DNA from 3 places in the uncultured Halopseudomonas sp. genome. Region 2 is predicted to be linked to each of the others. Evidence: predicted binding sites of a transcription regulator. Region 2 holds the regulator's gene; each other region holds the start of a gene.
What was found. The regulator LexA, encoded in region 2, represses DNA repair genes until DNA is damaged. The targets are predictions, from matches to a motif close to CTGTNTNNNNANACAG.

Region 1 (4,228 bases), on a different contig from region 2:
CCATCAACTTCGGCAATTTCGATTACGGAAACGTCGAAGGTACCGCCACCCAGGTCGTATACGACAATGGTGGAGTCGCCACGGGACTTGTCCATGCCATAGGCCAGTGCAGCAGCTGTTGGCTCGTTGATGATCCGCTTGACGTCAAGACCGGCAATACGACCGGCATCCTTGGTCGCTTGACGCTGGCTGTCGTTAAAGTAGGCCGGAACCGTGATAACGGCTTCGGTTACTTTCTCGCCCAGATAGTCTTCAGCGGTCTTCTTCATCTTCTTCAGCACTTCGGCAGAAATCTGCGGAGGTGCAATCTTCTCGCCCTTCACTTCGACCCATGCATCACCGTTGTCGGCTTTGACGATCTTGTAAGGAACCAGCTTGATGTCTTTCTGAACTACTTCTTCTTCGAAGCGACGGCCGATCAGACGCTTGACCGCGTTCAGAGTGTTCTGTGGGTTGGTCACAGACTGGCGTTTGGCTGACTGACCAACGAGAGTCTCGCCATCATTGGTGTAAGCAACGATAGAAGGCGTGGTACGGGTACCCTCTGAGTTCTCAATTACCTTGGCAACACCATTTTCCATCACTGCAACGCAGGAGTTGGTGGTCCCGAGGTCAATACCGATAATCTTGCCCATATGTAAATCTCCGATTCAGCTTTGCCGCGGCTGGCCGGCGGCAGGGGTTTATCTATCTATGCACCCTTGATGGGGGCAGCAAAATCAATTTCAAGCCTGCTCGTCAATCGAGGGCGTGTCTGGCTTGTCGGCGGGAGTCTTACTCACCACCACCATCGCCGGGCGCAACAGGCGACCACTCAGGGTGTAGCCCTTCTGGAATACACGGATGACGGTATTGGGCTCGACATTGTCGCGCTCCTCCATCGCCATGGCCTGGTGCAGCTCCGGATTGAAGGGCTCACCATGGGGGTCAACCGCCACGATCTGGAAGCGCTCGAGGGTCTCACTGAACATTTTCAGAGTCAGTTCCATACCATCGCGCATCGGCTTTATCGCCGAGTCATTCGGGTCAGCCAGCTCAACGCCCCGTTCGAGACTCTCGAGTACCGGCAGCAGATCGTTGGCGAAACGCTCCAGCGCAAACTTGTGCGCCTTCTCGACTTCCTGCTCCGCACGGCGACGGGCATTTTGCACGTCTGCGGCAGCGCGCAGGGCCTGATCCTTGGCGGCGGCCAGCTCTTCCTCGAGGACGCTGACCCGCGCAGCCAGATCATCCGGAGTATCCTCGGAGAGCACCTCTTCCACCTCTTCGGCGCCGGTAGGATCCTGTCTGTGTTCGTCTGCCATCTGTGTCTCCTGTTCTGACTGCGGGGCGCTCGAGCGCCCGTTAACTGGTATCAGCATCTTATATGGGGTCTTTCCCCCAGGCTTCAAGGGGTAGAAATAGCCAACAAGCAGAGTACTTGTCGACACAGCTCAAACTACTGTATAAATAACCAGACCAACTATGCAGGAGCGTTGCCATGCTGGTTCATCTGGCAGTGAACAATTACGCAATCGTCGATCACCTCGAACTGGAGATAACCAGCGGCATGACTGCGATCACCGGCGAGACCGGCGCAGGCAAGTCGATCATGCTCGACGCACTGGCACTGACCCTGGGTGACCGTGCCGACAGCGGCGCCGTGCGACCAGGTACCGACAAGGCCGACATCCTGGCGACCTTCGATATTCGCCAGATTCCCGAAGCCACTGCCTGGCTCAGCGAAAGAGACCTGGCGAGCGACGACCAGCAAGTGATACTGCGCCGAGTGATTACCGCCGAAGGTCGCTCGCGTGGCTATATAAACGGCAGTCCTTGTCCACAGCAGGATCTGAAAGCACTTGGCGGGATGCTGATCGACATTCACAGCCAGCACGAACATCAGTCGCTGCTCAAACCCGACACACACCGCCGCCTACTCGATGACTACGCCGGCAGCCGCGAACTGGCGCGTCAGGTACAGCTGGCGGCGCAGCGCTGCAAACAAACCGAACAGGCCTTGCAGCAGGCCAGCCAGCAGGGCAACGAGCAGAGTTCGCGACTCCAGTTACTGACTTATCAGCTTGAAGAGCTGGACAACCTCAGCCTGCAGGAAGGCGAAATAGAAGCACTGGAAAACGACCAGCGTCAACTGGCCAATGCCGAGCAGATCATGCAGTCGTGCCAACAGGTCATCAACCTGTGCAGCGAGAATGACAGCGGCAGCGTATTGCAGGCCCTGACCGCCAGCCAACAGCGCCTGGCCACGTTCAAGAACAATCATCACAGTCTGGATGAGGCCAACGGCATGCTCGCCAGCGCACAGATCCAGATTGAAGAGGCAGTAGGCGAACTGACTCGCTATCTGGATCACTTCGAAGCCGATCCCGAGCGCCAGCAGCAAGTGGAAGAACGTCTGGGCGTAATCCACGACCTGGCGCGCAAACATCGTGTCAATCCGGATGAACTGCCAGCGCTACAGCAACGGCTGATCGACGAACTGGAAAGCATGCAGCAGCAAGATATGGACGCCGAGCGTTTGGGCGAAGAGCTTGAAGCATTCCGTGAGCATTACCGGCAACTGGCCGTCGAGCTCACCGCAATACGCCAGGCGGCCGCCATTCGTCTGGGTGAAGCTGTGACCGGTCAGATTCAGCAACTGGGCATGCCCGGCGGGCAAGTAAAGGTACAACTGCAACCCCATGATGCCGACGCAATAATGCCCCACGGCCAGGAATCGGTGGAGCTGCTGGTCAGCGCCAACCCTGGCCAGCCAGCCAAGCCCCTGGCCAAGGTCGCCTCCGGCGGCGAGCTGTCACGCATCAGCCTGGGCATCCAGGTCACCACGGTGCAAACTTCGCGCGTACCTACGCTGGTATTCGACGAGGTGGACGTCGGCATTGGCGGACCAACCGCAGAAATCGTCGGCAGCATGCTGCGCAAGCTCGGCAGCAATGGTCAGGTCCTGACTGTGACTCACCTGCCCCAGGTCGCAGCCCATGGTCATCAGCACCTGTTCGTGCGCAAGGAACAGACAGACGAATCCACCAGCACCCGAATAGACCACCTGAGCCAGGACGGACGGGTGCAGGAAATCGCGCGGATGCTGGGCGGCATAGACATGACCGAGGAGTCGCTGGCTCACGCACGTAAACTCATGTCGGTCGCGCAGTAAAAGCGCCCTACTAGCGCCCACAAAAAAGCCAGGCTAAAGGCCTGGCTTTTTGATCAGCACGAGAGCTTGCTGTCGACGCTACTTGGTCTTCTTTACGTACAGCACCAGATTGTGGTCGACCAGCTCGAAACCATGCTCTTTCACGATGTCCCGCTGACGACGCTCAATCTCGGCATCGAAGAACTCGACGACCTCACCTGTATCCACGCACACCATGTGGTCGTGATGCTCGGAGTCGGCCAGTTCGAATACAGCGTGACCGCCATCAAAGTTATGACGCTCGACCAGACCGGCAGTCTCGAACTGGGTAAGTACCCGATACACTGTCGCAAGCCCGACGTCTTCGCCCGCTTCCATCAACGCCTTGTAGACGTCTTCGGCGCTCAGATGGCGTTCCGGGGAGTTGTCCAGCATCTGCAGGATCTTCACGCGCGGCAGGGTTACTTTCAGGCCGGCTTTACGGAGTTCTTGATTTTCAACCATGTCAGTTTCTCGTTCAGCGCTTCGCAGGGCGGGATCAGTCGGGTATGATTCACGGCTATCTAGCCGCTTCAAGATAATGGATGTTACCACGTCATGCCAAACAGCTTACACCGAATCCTCTGTATCCTCGTATGTCTCTCGGTACTCGGCCTTGCAGGCTGCAGCTTCCCCGGGGTGTACAAGATTGATGTGCAGCAAGGCAATGTTGTGACCCAGGAAATGGTCAACCAACTACGTCCCGGCATGACCACAAGGCAGGTGCGTTTCATTATGGGCAGCCCCCTGATCCAGGACACCTTCCACCCTGAGCGCTGGGATTACCTGTACAGCATGAAAGCAGGGCACCAGGCGCGCGAGCAGGAACGCGTAGTACTGACGTTTGAAAACGATGTACTGGTTGGCTTGGGCGGTGACTTTGTACCCGGTGCTAGCCGCGAACAACAGATCATGGATAACGGCTCGGCCGCAGAATCCAATGATGTGCAAAGTTATCCGGTTGATCTGGGTGCCCCACTGGGCACTGGCGAATAACCCCTTCAAATACAAGGAAGCCAGCTCAGGCTTCCTTTGCTGCCTTGTTCTTCGCCGCTC
Region 2 (4,228 bases):
GCCGCCCAAGGAACGTTGCAAGACGACGGTGAACCTTGTGCCTGGCAATGAAGTGGCTGGCGACGATGAAGAGGGCGAGTCACGCGTACTTCGTAACAAGCGCCGCTGCCCGGTCTGCAGCACAGCGATGGACAGTTACCTGGTCGATGAACAGCATAAGCTGCATGTATGTGGTAACAACCCCGATTGCACCGGATTCGAGATCGAGGAAGGTGCTTTCAAGATCAAGGGTTATGACGGTCCGCGACTGGATTGCGACAAATGTGGCAGCGAGATGCAGCTCAAGACGGGTCGTTTTGGCAAGTATTTCGGTTGCACCAACAGCGAATGCAAGAACACCCGTAAGTTGCTGAGAAATGGTGAGGCGGCGCCGCCGAAGATGGATCCGGTACCAATGCCAGAGCTGGCCTGTGAAAAGGTCGACGACGTTTATGTGCTGCGTGATGGTGCTTCGGGGATGTTTCTGGCGGCCAGCCAGTTTCCCAAGAACCGCGAAACCCGCGCACCGCTGGTCAAGGAGCTGTTGCCGCACCGCAAGGAAATCGATCCCAAGTATCATTTCCTGCTCGAAGCGCCGGTTGCTGATCCTGATGGCATTGCAACGGTTATTCGTTACAGCCGCAAGACCAAAGAGCAGTACGTACAGAGTGAAGTCGATGGCAAGCCTAATGGATGGCGCGCCTATCATGACGGTAAGCGCTGGGTCGAGGATGACAAGCGGCCGAAACCGAAGAGCTGAGGGTTGAGTCATGGCTAACGAAGTCTATACCCGCACTAATCAGGCTTTGCATTTTGCCCGTATGGCGATCGATGCCTGGTACGAGGCTGAGAACTCCAATGCGTTATCGGCCATCACCATGGCGCGTTATCACCGTGAGCACGCACTTTTTCATCTGCACCGTGGGGTTCTGGCTGTTGCCCATGAGGTAGCTGATCGCTATCGGTGGCCTCTGCTGGAGGTTCGCTCGCTGGATGTGATGCTCGAGCCTCAGACCTCCGAACGCTTTCCGGGGCCCGAGTTTGCCGAGCTGAGCGAACTGGCGCATGCGCCTGATAGCTGGCTGGGGCGACTGCTGCGCGGTTGGGATATCTTGAACCTCCCTCCGCGGCCGGAAGAGGCCAAAGCTCCGGCCGATGATCTGATCGCTGTCAGTGCAGTGAAAGCCTCGGTGGATTGGTCACTGGACGATGCCCGTGAAGCCCACGCTGCTCTGACTGAGCGGGTTGCTTGCTATCGAGAAGGCATGGTCGAGTGGTAGCAGTGTCTGCGATTGGCCGCAGCATTGTGATAAACTGCTCGGCCAATCAACAGGAGACCCGACATGTCATCTTCATCTTTTCTGGAGATAGTAGAGCTTGAAAACGGCAAGGTAGCTCTGCGCCGCTCCAATGAAGAAGCCGAGCCTCTGGTGGTTATCGAGTTCTCTGCTGATGCTCAGGATTTTCTGCAAGGCCATTACATCGAAGTTGCCAAGGCGATGATCAGCGCTGGTATGCAGGTCGCCGGACAGGTAATGGAAGAGGGTGAGCCCTACTCGGAAGACCGTACAGTCCACTGAGGACAGGGCGGCAGATGTGCCTGCCCTGATCGTCCTGTTGAATCACGCAGCCAGGCAGCTATCCAGACACACATTCAGACTCTGACAACGTCCCTTGTTAGCGGCTGAGCGCAGCAGTCCGCTTGTCCGGCCGTTCTGGCCATCAGTTGCCAGCCAACTGACAACCGTATGGCTGCAGCCCAGACTGAGCAACTCACAGCACAGATCAAGGCTGTCCATCCCCGGCTTGCATCTCACGATCAAAATCCGTTCCGGATTGAGTCCTGCGTTGCGCAACCATTGATGGCTTACTGTTTCGGGTGGATCAAGCAGTGTCAGCCAGCCGGGCGCATCAGCGCGGCTCAGTTCACGCAGAACCGGAGCCAACCATTGAAGGCACTGTCTGGGTGCGCCATTGAGACGAATTTCGCTGAAGGCGTCTTCGGGCTCGGCCTGGCGCGTTGGTCGTGTGCTTGCCAGTGCCGGCTTGGAGGGCATCGCGTAACGGGACGCCATCAGAGCGTTATGGAAAAGCTCTGGTTGTACTGCAGCACTGATGGATCGGTTGTGGTCGTGGGAATACAACATAATGAACCCCTCTAGCGGCGTATTACGCCGACACTCAAGCCTTCGATGGTCAGTTCCTCTTCACCCAGATCAATTTCAATTGGTGCGAAATCCGGGTTTTCTGCGTGAAGCAGAACCTTGCGGCCCTGTTTCTGAAAACGCTTGACCGTGACTTCATCGCCGATGCGGGCGACTACGATCTGTCCGTTACGGGCAACGGCGGTGCGATGAACTGCCAGCAGATCACCATCCAGAATGCCGACGTCACGCATACTCAGACCCTGCACCCGAAGCAGATAATCTGCCCTGGGGCGGAAAAATCCGGGGTCTATCTGGCAGTGATCCTCGATATTTTCCAGAGCCAGTACCGGTGCGCCTGCGGCAACGCGGCCTATTACCGGTAGACGTCCTTCAGGTGTGTCTACGTCCTGCTCCGGTAGCCGAATGCCCCTGGATGCTCCAGGGATCATTTCAATTGCACCCTTGCGGGCCAGTGCACGCAGATGATCTTCCGCAGCGTTTGGTGATTTGAATCCGAGCACCCGGGCTATGTCGACGCGGGTAGGCGGATAGCCATTGGCATCCATGTACTCCTTGATGAAGGCAAGGATTTGTTGTTGTCTGGCGGTCAGTTTTTGCATCCGGCTCTACCTGTTTGTATATACAGTAACTGTGATTATATACAGTTGTTGGCAGAGGGCAAGCGTCGGCGTCATTTCCATGATTAACCGCAAATCGTTTCGGCTGCTTGACATGGAATGCGTTTGAAACGTATGTTTGAAACAATTGTTTATGAGTGTAATCGCCCATGGCCCAGTCTGATACCGTCGAACGCATTCTTGATGCTGCCGAGCAACTTTTCGCCGAGAAGGGTTTTGCCGAGACCTCGCTGCGCCTGATCACCAGCAAGGCCGGGGTGAATCTGGCGGCGGTCAATTATCACTTCGGGTCCAAGAAGGCATTGATTCAGGCGGTCTTTGTGCGTTTTCTCAATCCCTTTGTCAGCAGCCTGGATCAGGAGCTTGACCGCCACCAGCAGCAGGGCGGCAATACCCAGCTTACATTGGAGCAGTTGCTTGAGATGCTGGTCAGGCAGGCGCTGACAGTCAAGCCGCGTAGTGGCAATGATCTGGCTATTTTCATGCGCTTGCTGGGCCTGGCCTTCAGCCAGAGTCAGGGTCATTTGCGCAAGTATCTGGCAGAGGTGTACGGCAAGGTGTTCCAGCGTTATATGCAGTTGGTTTATGTTGCCGCGCCGCAATTGCCACCTACTGAACTCTTCTGGCGGGTGCATTTCATGTTGGGTAGCGCCGCCTTTACGATGTCGAGCATGAAAGCCCTGCGTGCGATTGCCGAAGCCGAGTTTGGTGTTCAGACCGGCATCGACCAGGTTCTCAAGCTTATGGTCCCGTTCCTCGCCGCCGGGATGCGCGCCGAGAGCGTCAAGCCGCCGGTAACCATCGAGTCCAATACTCGGTCAAGGCTTGAACACGTGTGAAGGGCTCGCACTTAGTTGCTGCCTGTGAGCCCTAACGCTATTCCCAAGTAGTCTCTCGTTTCCCCTGTGTGCCGGTTTCCTAGCGCAGTCTGATCCGTTATCGTGTGTGCACTTTTAACGGAGGTGGCAATGCCGCTGGATCTGATCCTTATATCCCTTGCATCCCAGCGCCTTATTGGGCTCAGTGGCGGTGTGCGGGTATGCGAATTTCCTGTCTCTACAGCACTCAATGGTCCTGGCGAACAGGACGGTTCCGGATGCACTCCACGGGGTGCGCACAGGGTCAGAGCACGCATTGGTGCAGGCCAGCCACTGGCCTCGGTGTATATAGGTCGCCGGCCCACCGATGAAATCTGGTCGCCTGAGCTTGCCCGCGAACACCCACACAGGGACTGGATTCTGACCCGCATACTCTGGTTGTGTGGTGAAGAATCAGGATTCAATCGCGGTGGTAGTCAGGATTCCCAGCGCCGCTATATATATCTGCACGGTACCCCGGACGATCAACCCATGGGTGTGGCCCTTTCCCATGGTTGTGTTCGGCTGCGCAACAGCGACATGCTTGCGCTGTTCGATTGCACGCCAGTAGGCTGCCGCGTTGAAATTCACGAGCAGGCCATCGATC
Region 3 (4,228 bases), on a different contig from region 2:
TCGATTCGCGCGGCAACCCTACTGTTGAAGCTGACGTTACCCTGGACGGTGGCGCGTTTGGCAGTGCCTGCGCTCCCTCTGGTGCTTCCACCGGCTCACGGGAAGCCCTGGAACTGCGTGATGGCGACAAGAGCCGTTACATGGGCAAGGGTGTCCTCAAGGCTGTCGCCAATATCAATGGTCCCATTCGCGAGCTGCTGGTGGGCCGGGATGCCACTGATCAGGCCGGTCTGGACCGCGCGATGATCGAGCTCGACGCTACCGAGAACAAGGCTACCCTGGGCGCAAATGCAATCCTTGCTGTTTCCCTGGCTGCTGCCAAGGCGGCTGCCCAGGCCAAGGGTGTTCCGCTGTACGCACACATTGCTGATTTGAACGGCACGCCCGGTGAATATTCAATGCCCGTTCCGATGATGAACATCATCAACGGTGGTGAGCATGCTGACAACAATGTGGATATTCAGGAGTTCATGGTTCAGCCAGTTGGTGCCAAGAGCTTCGCTGACGCATTGCGCATGGGCGCCGAGATATTTCACCACCTCAAGGCAGTACTGAAGGCCCGTGGCCTGAGCACTTCCGTAGGTGACGAGGGCGGTTTCGCACCTAATCTCGCATCGAATGAAGACGCGCTGGCGGCGATTGCCGAAGCAGTTGCCAATGCCGGTTATACCCTGGGTGATGACGTGACTCTCGCACTGGATTGCGCCTCCAGCGAATTCTACAAGAACGGCAAGTATGATTTGGCTGGCGAAGGACAAGTGTTCGATGCCGCCGGTTTTGCCGATTACCTGGCTGGTCTTACCGAGCGTTATCCGATCATCTCCATCGAAGATGGTATGGATGAGTCCGACTGGGCTGGCTGGAAAATCCTGACCCAGAAGATCGGCGACAAGGTGCAACTGGTAGGTGATGACCTGTTTGTGACTAACACCAAGATCCTCAAGCGCGGTATTGATGAGTCCATCGGTAACTCGATTCTGATCAAGTTCAACCAGATCGGCTCGTTGACCGAAACCCTGGAGGCTATTCAGATGGCCAAAGCGGCCGGCTTCACTGCGGTGATTTCCCATCGCTCGGGCGAGACTGAGGACAGCACCATCGCTGACCTAGCCGTAGGCACCTCCGCCGGTCAGATCAAGACCGGATCCCTATGCCGCTCTGACCGCGTAGCCAAATACAACCAGTTACTGCGTATCGAAGAGCAGTTGCAGGGCAAGGCCAAGTACAACGGCCGCGCCGAGTTCCGTAGCTGAGCGGCAAATCTAATGATGGCCATCACGGCGCTATACACCAACCTGAAGCCAAAGCCAGCCCCTAGAGGGTTGCTTTGCCTGTTTGTTGCACATTGCGGTGAAGCGCGGTGAAATGGCTATGGCTAGCCGCATTGCTGTTGTTGGCCGGGCTACAGTATCGTCTCTGGGTAGGCGAGGGCAGTCTCGCCCATGTGGCTCAGCTAAAACAGGAGATCGCTGAACAAGCACGCGTGAACGAAGAGCTTCTGGAGCGTAATCGAGTGCTTACTGCCGAAGTCAGGGAGCTGAAGCAGGGCCTGGAAACGGTTGAGGAGCGTGCCCGGCACGAGCTGGGCATGATCCGTGAGGGCGAAACGCTGTTTCAATTGAGCACCGATTGATGAACACACCCGTGTCCTTCTGGGTGGTCATTCCCGCCGCGGGTATCGGCTCACGCATGCAGGCAGACCGGCCCAAGCAATATCTGCCATTGGGTGATCGGTTGCTTATCGAGCATACCCTCGACTGCTTTCTGGATCGGCCCGGTCTCAAGGGGCTCATCGTCTGTCTTTCCGCTGCTGATCGCTGGTGGGATGATCTGGATTGTGCCACGGACACGCGTATTCAAAGAGTCCTTGGTGGCAGAGACCGTGCAGACTCGGTTCTGGCTGGCCTCAAGGCGCTATTGCGGCAGGGGGCGGGCAGCAGCGACTGGGTGCTGGTGCACGATGCGGCCCGTCCCAATCTCGCGGCAACAGATTTGCACAAGCTGCTCAATACCCTGGCCGATGATCCCGTTGGCGGGCTCTTGGCGGTGCCGGTGCGCGATACTCTGAAATGCGTCGGTGCCGATGGCCGGGTGGCATCTACCCCTGATCGCTCCCTTTACTGGCAGGCTTATACCCCCCAGATGTTTCGCCTCGGTGCGTTGCACGACGCCTTGACCCAGGCGCTGGCTAACGGCGCGGTCATTACTGATGAAGCTTCGGCGATGGAATATTCTGGCCAGGCGCCCCGTCTGGTCGAGGGTCGTTCGGACAATATCAAGGTCACCCGTCCCGAAGACCTTGAGTGGTTGGCCCGACTCCGCGACTAGGTCTGCAGCTCTGTTCCCCCAGCTTTTCCAAAGTCTTTCCATGCTTAGGTATTAGTCCTGTCAGGGGCTTTATTTGCTTTGCTGCTTTGCTCTTTTCTGCCATCCGTCTCTCCACTACAAAATCCCGTTGACCGACTTGGCGTCGGTGATATGCTGTATAGATATACAGTATTTTGGAGTGGTGATTATGGGCGTCGTTGCTCTTGATACCCTGCTACAGCAACAACATGTGTGGAGAGGCCAGCCCACCGGCTTGCCGGCCACCGTTCAGCCTACCGGTCACGCAGCTCTTGACGCTGTACTGCCAGCCGCTGGCTGGCCGGACGCCGCATTGAGCGAAATTCTTCACGCCCGTGATGGTATGGGTGAACTGCAATTGCTCTGGCCGACCCTGGCCCGACTGAGTAATGCGGGCGAACGCATCATGTTGGTAGCTCCGCCATTCGTTCCCTATATTCCGGCATGGAGAGCCGCGGGTGTGGACGAGCGGCAGCTGGTGATGGTGGATGCAACAGAAGATCAGTCGTTGTGGACCGTGGAGCAATGTCTGCGTTCAGGTTGCTGTGGAGCGGTCATCTGTTGGCCTCAACGTGCTGGTGACAGAGCATTGCGGCGCATTCAGGTGGCTGCGGAGACGGGAGAAACCTTGGCCTTTGCCTATCGTCCGCTGGCTGAATCGGTTAACCCTTCACCGGCAGCGTTGCGGCTGGTCTTTGACGACGTCCCCGGCCAGGTCAGAATACTCAAGTGCCGGGGCGGTCGACCGCCGGCGGGCACGTTAAGCATTCAGGCAGGTCGTTGATACCATGCGTTGGGCCTGCATACTTTTTCCCCAGCTTGCACTTGATGGCGTTCTTCGTAGCCGCGAAGACCCCGCTGCGGCTCTGGCTTTGATAGCTGGTCCGACGCAACGACGGGTACTGCAGACAGTCACTCCGGCTGCCAGGGAACTAGGTCTACGCCCAGGCATGTCGCTTACAGCAGCCAGGGCTTTGACTGATGCGTTTGTGTCAGCCGAATACGATGAGAAGCAGATAGGGCACTGGCATCAGCTCCTGGCAGCCTGGGCGTATCGTTATAGCTCCCATGTGAGTCTTAATTATCCACGCACATTGCTTCTGGAGGTGCAGTCGAGCATGGGGTTGTTTGGTCCTTGGCCACGCTTTGAGCAACGCTTGCGAGATGAGCTTGACACCATGGGTTTTCGTCATCGTATAGCCCTGGCGCCTAATCCTGCTGCCGCACGCATGCTAGCTAATAGTCATGACGGAATAGCCGTCGCTGACCGGCATGCGCTATGTGAGATGCTCGGGCATATGTCGGTTGAGCGCATAGGCCTACCTGATGAATCGGCAACGGCGTTATCGCGAATGGGCCTGCGACGACTACAGCAGGTTCTGGCGTTGCCGCGAGCAACCCTGGCCAGACGCTTTCCCGAGACGGTTCTTAGGCATATTGACACCTTGCTGGGGGATCGCCCGCTGGTGCTTGATTGCTACGCACCGCCGGATTGTTTCGATAGTCGCCTGGAGCTCAACTTTGACGTCGAATCAAATCAGGCGCTGTTTTTTCCGGTCAAAAGGCTGGTCTCTGACCTGGCAGCGTTTCTTGCCGGTCGCGACAGCGGGGTGCTGCGCTTTATGCTGCACCTTGAGCACCGCAACCTGGAAGATACTCAACTACCCATTGGCTTGTTGGCCGCTGAACGCGATGCCGAGATGCTTTTTGAGTTGACTCGCGGTCGTCTCGAACCATTGCAGATAGCTGCGCCAGTGCAGGCTGTTCGTCTGGTTGCGCGGGACTTGCCTCACTTTGTACCCCGGTCATCCCAGCTCTTCGAGGACCGGCCGCAGCAGACTCTGCTCTGGGAGCAATTGCGAGAACGGCTGCGGGCTCGCCT

Region 1: recN (DNA repair protein RecN) is a predicted target of LexA. The motif match lies at 1,442-1,457, and genes of this name have one in related genera.
Region 3: imuA (translesion DNA synthesis-associated protein ImuA) is a predicted target of LexA. The motif match lies at 2,482-2,497, and genes of this name have one in related genera.

The regions. Positions count from the first base shown of each region.
Region 1 is NZ_CAXBOV010000037.1:16,559-20,786, forward strand. Features, by position in the region: gene dnaK (molecular chaperone DnaK) at 1-635, opposite strand, end outside; gene grpE (nucleotide exchange factor GrpE) at 726-1,361, opposite strand; gene recN (DNA repair protein RecN) at 1,481-3,154, shown strand; gene fur (ferric iron uptake transcriptional regulator) at 3,233-3,637, opposite strand; gene AAC076_RS16160 (outer membrane protein assembly factor BamE) at 3,731-4,168, shown strand; gene AAC076_RS16165 (RnfH family protein) at 4,194-4,228, opposite strand, start outside.
Region 2 is NZ_CAXBOV010000003.1:168,093-172,320, reverse strand. Features, by position in the region: gene topA (type I DNA topoisomerase) at 1-739, shown strand, start outside; gene AAC076_RS02600 (DUF6586 family protein) at 750-1,259, shown strand; gene AAC076_RS02595 (hypothetical protein) at 1,323-1,559, shown strand; gene sulA (SOS-induced cell division inhibitor SulA) at 1,602-2,126, opposite strand; gene lexA (transcriptional repressor LexA) at 2,138-2,746, opposite strand; partial or broken gene AAC076_RS02580 (TetR family transcriptional regulator) at 2,914-3,546, shown strand; gene AAC076_RS02575 (L,D-transpeptidase) at 3,733-4,228, shown strand, end outside.
Region 3 is NZ_CAXBOV010000005.1:87,631-91,858, forward strand. Features, by position in the region: gene eno (phosphopyruvate hydratase) at 1-1,253, shown strand, start outside; gene AAC076_RS03730 (septum formation initiator family protein) at 1,361-1,633, shown strand; gene ispD (2-C-methyl-D-erythritol 4-phosphate cytidylyltransferase) at 1,633-2,328, shown strand; gene imuA (translesion DNA synthesis-associated protein ImuA) at 2,516-3,130, shown strand; gene AAC076_RS03745 (DNA polymerase Y family protein) at 3,135-4,228, shown strand, end outside.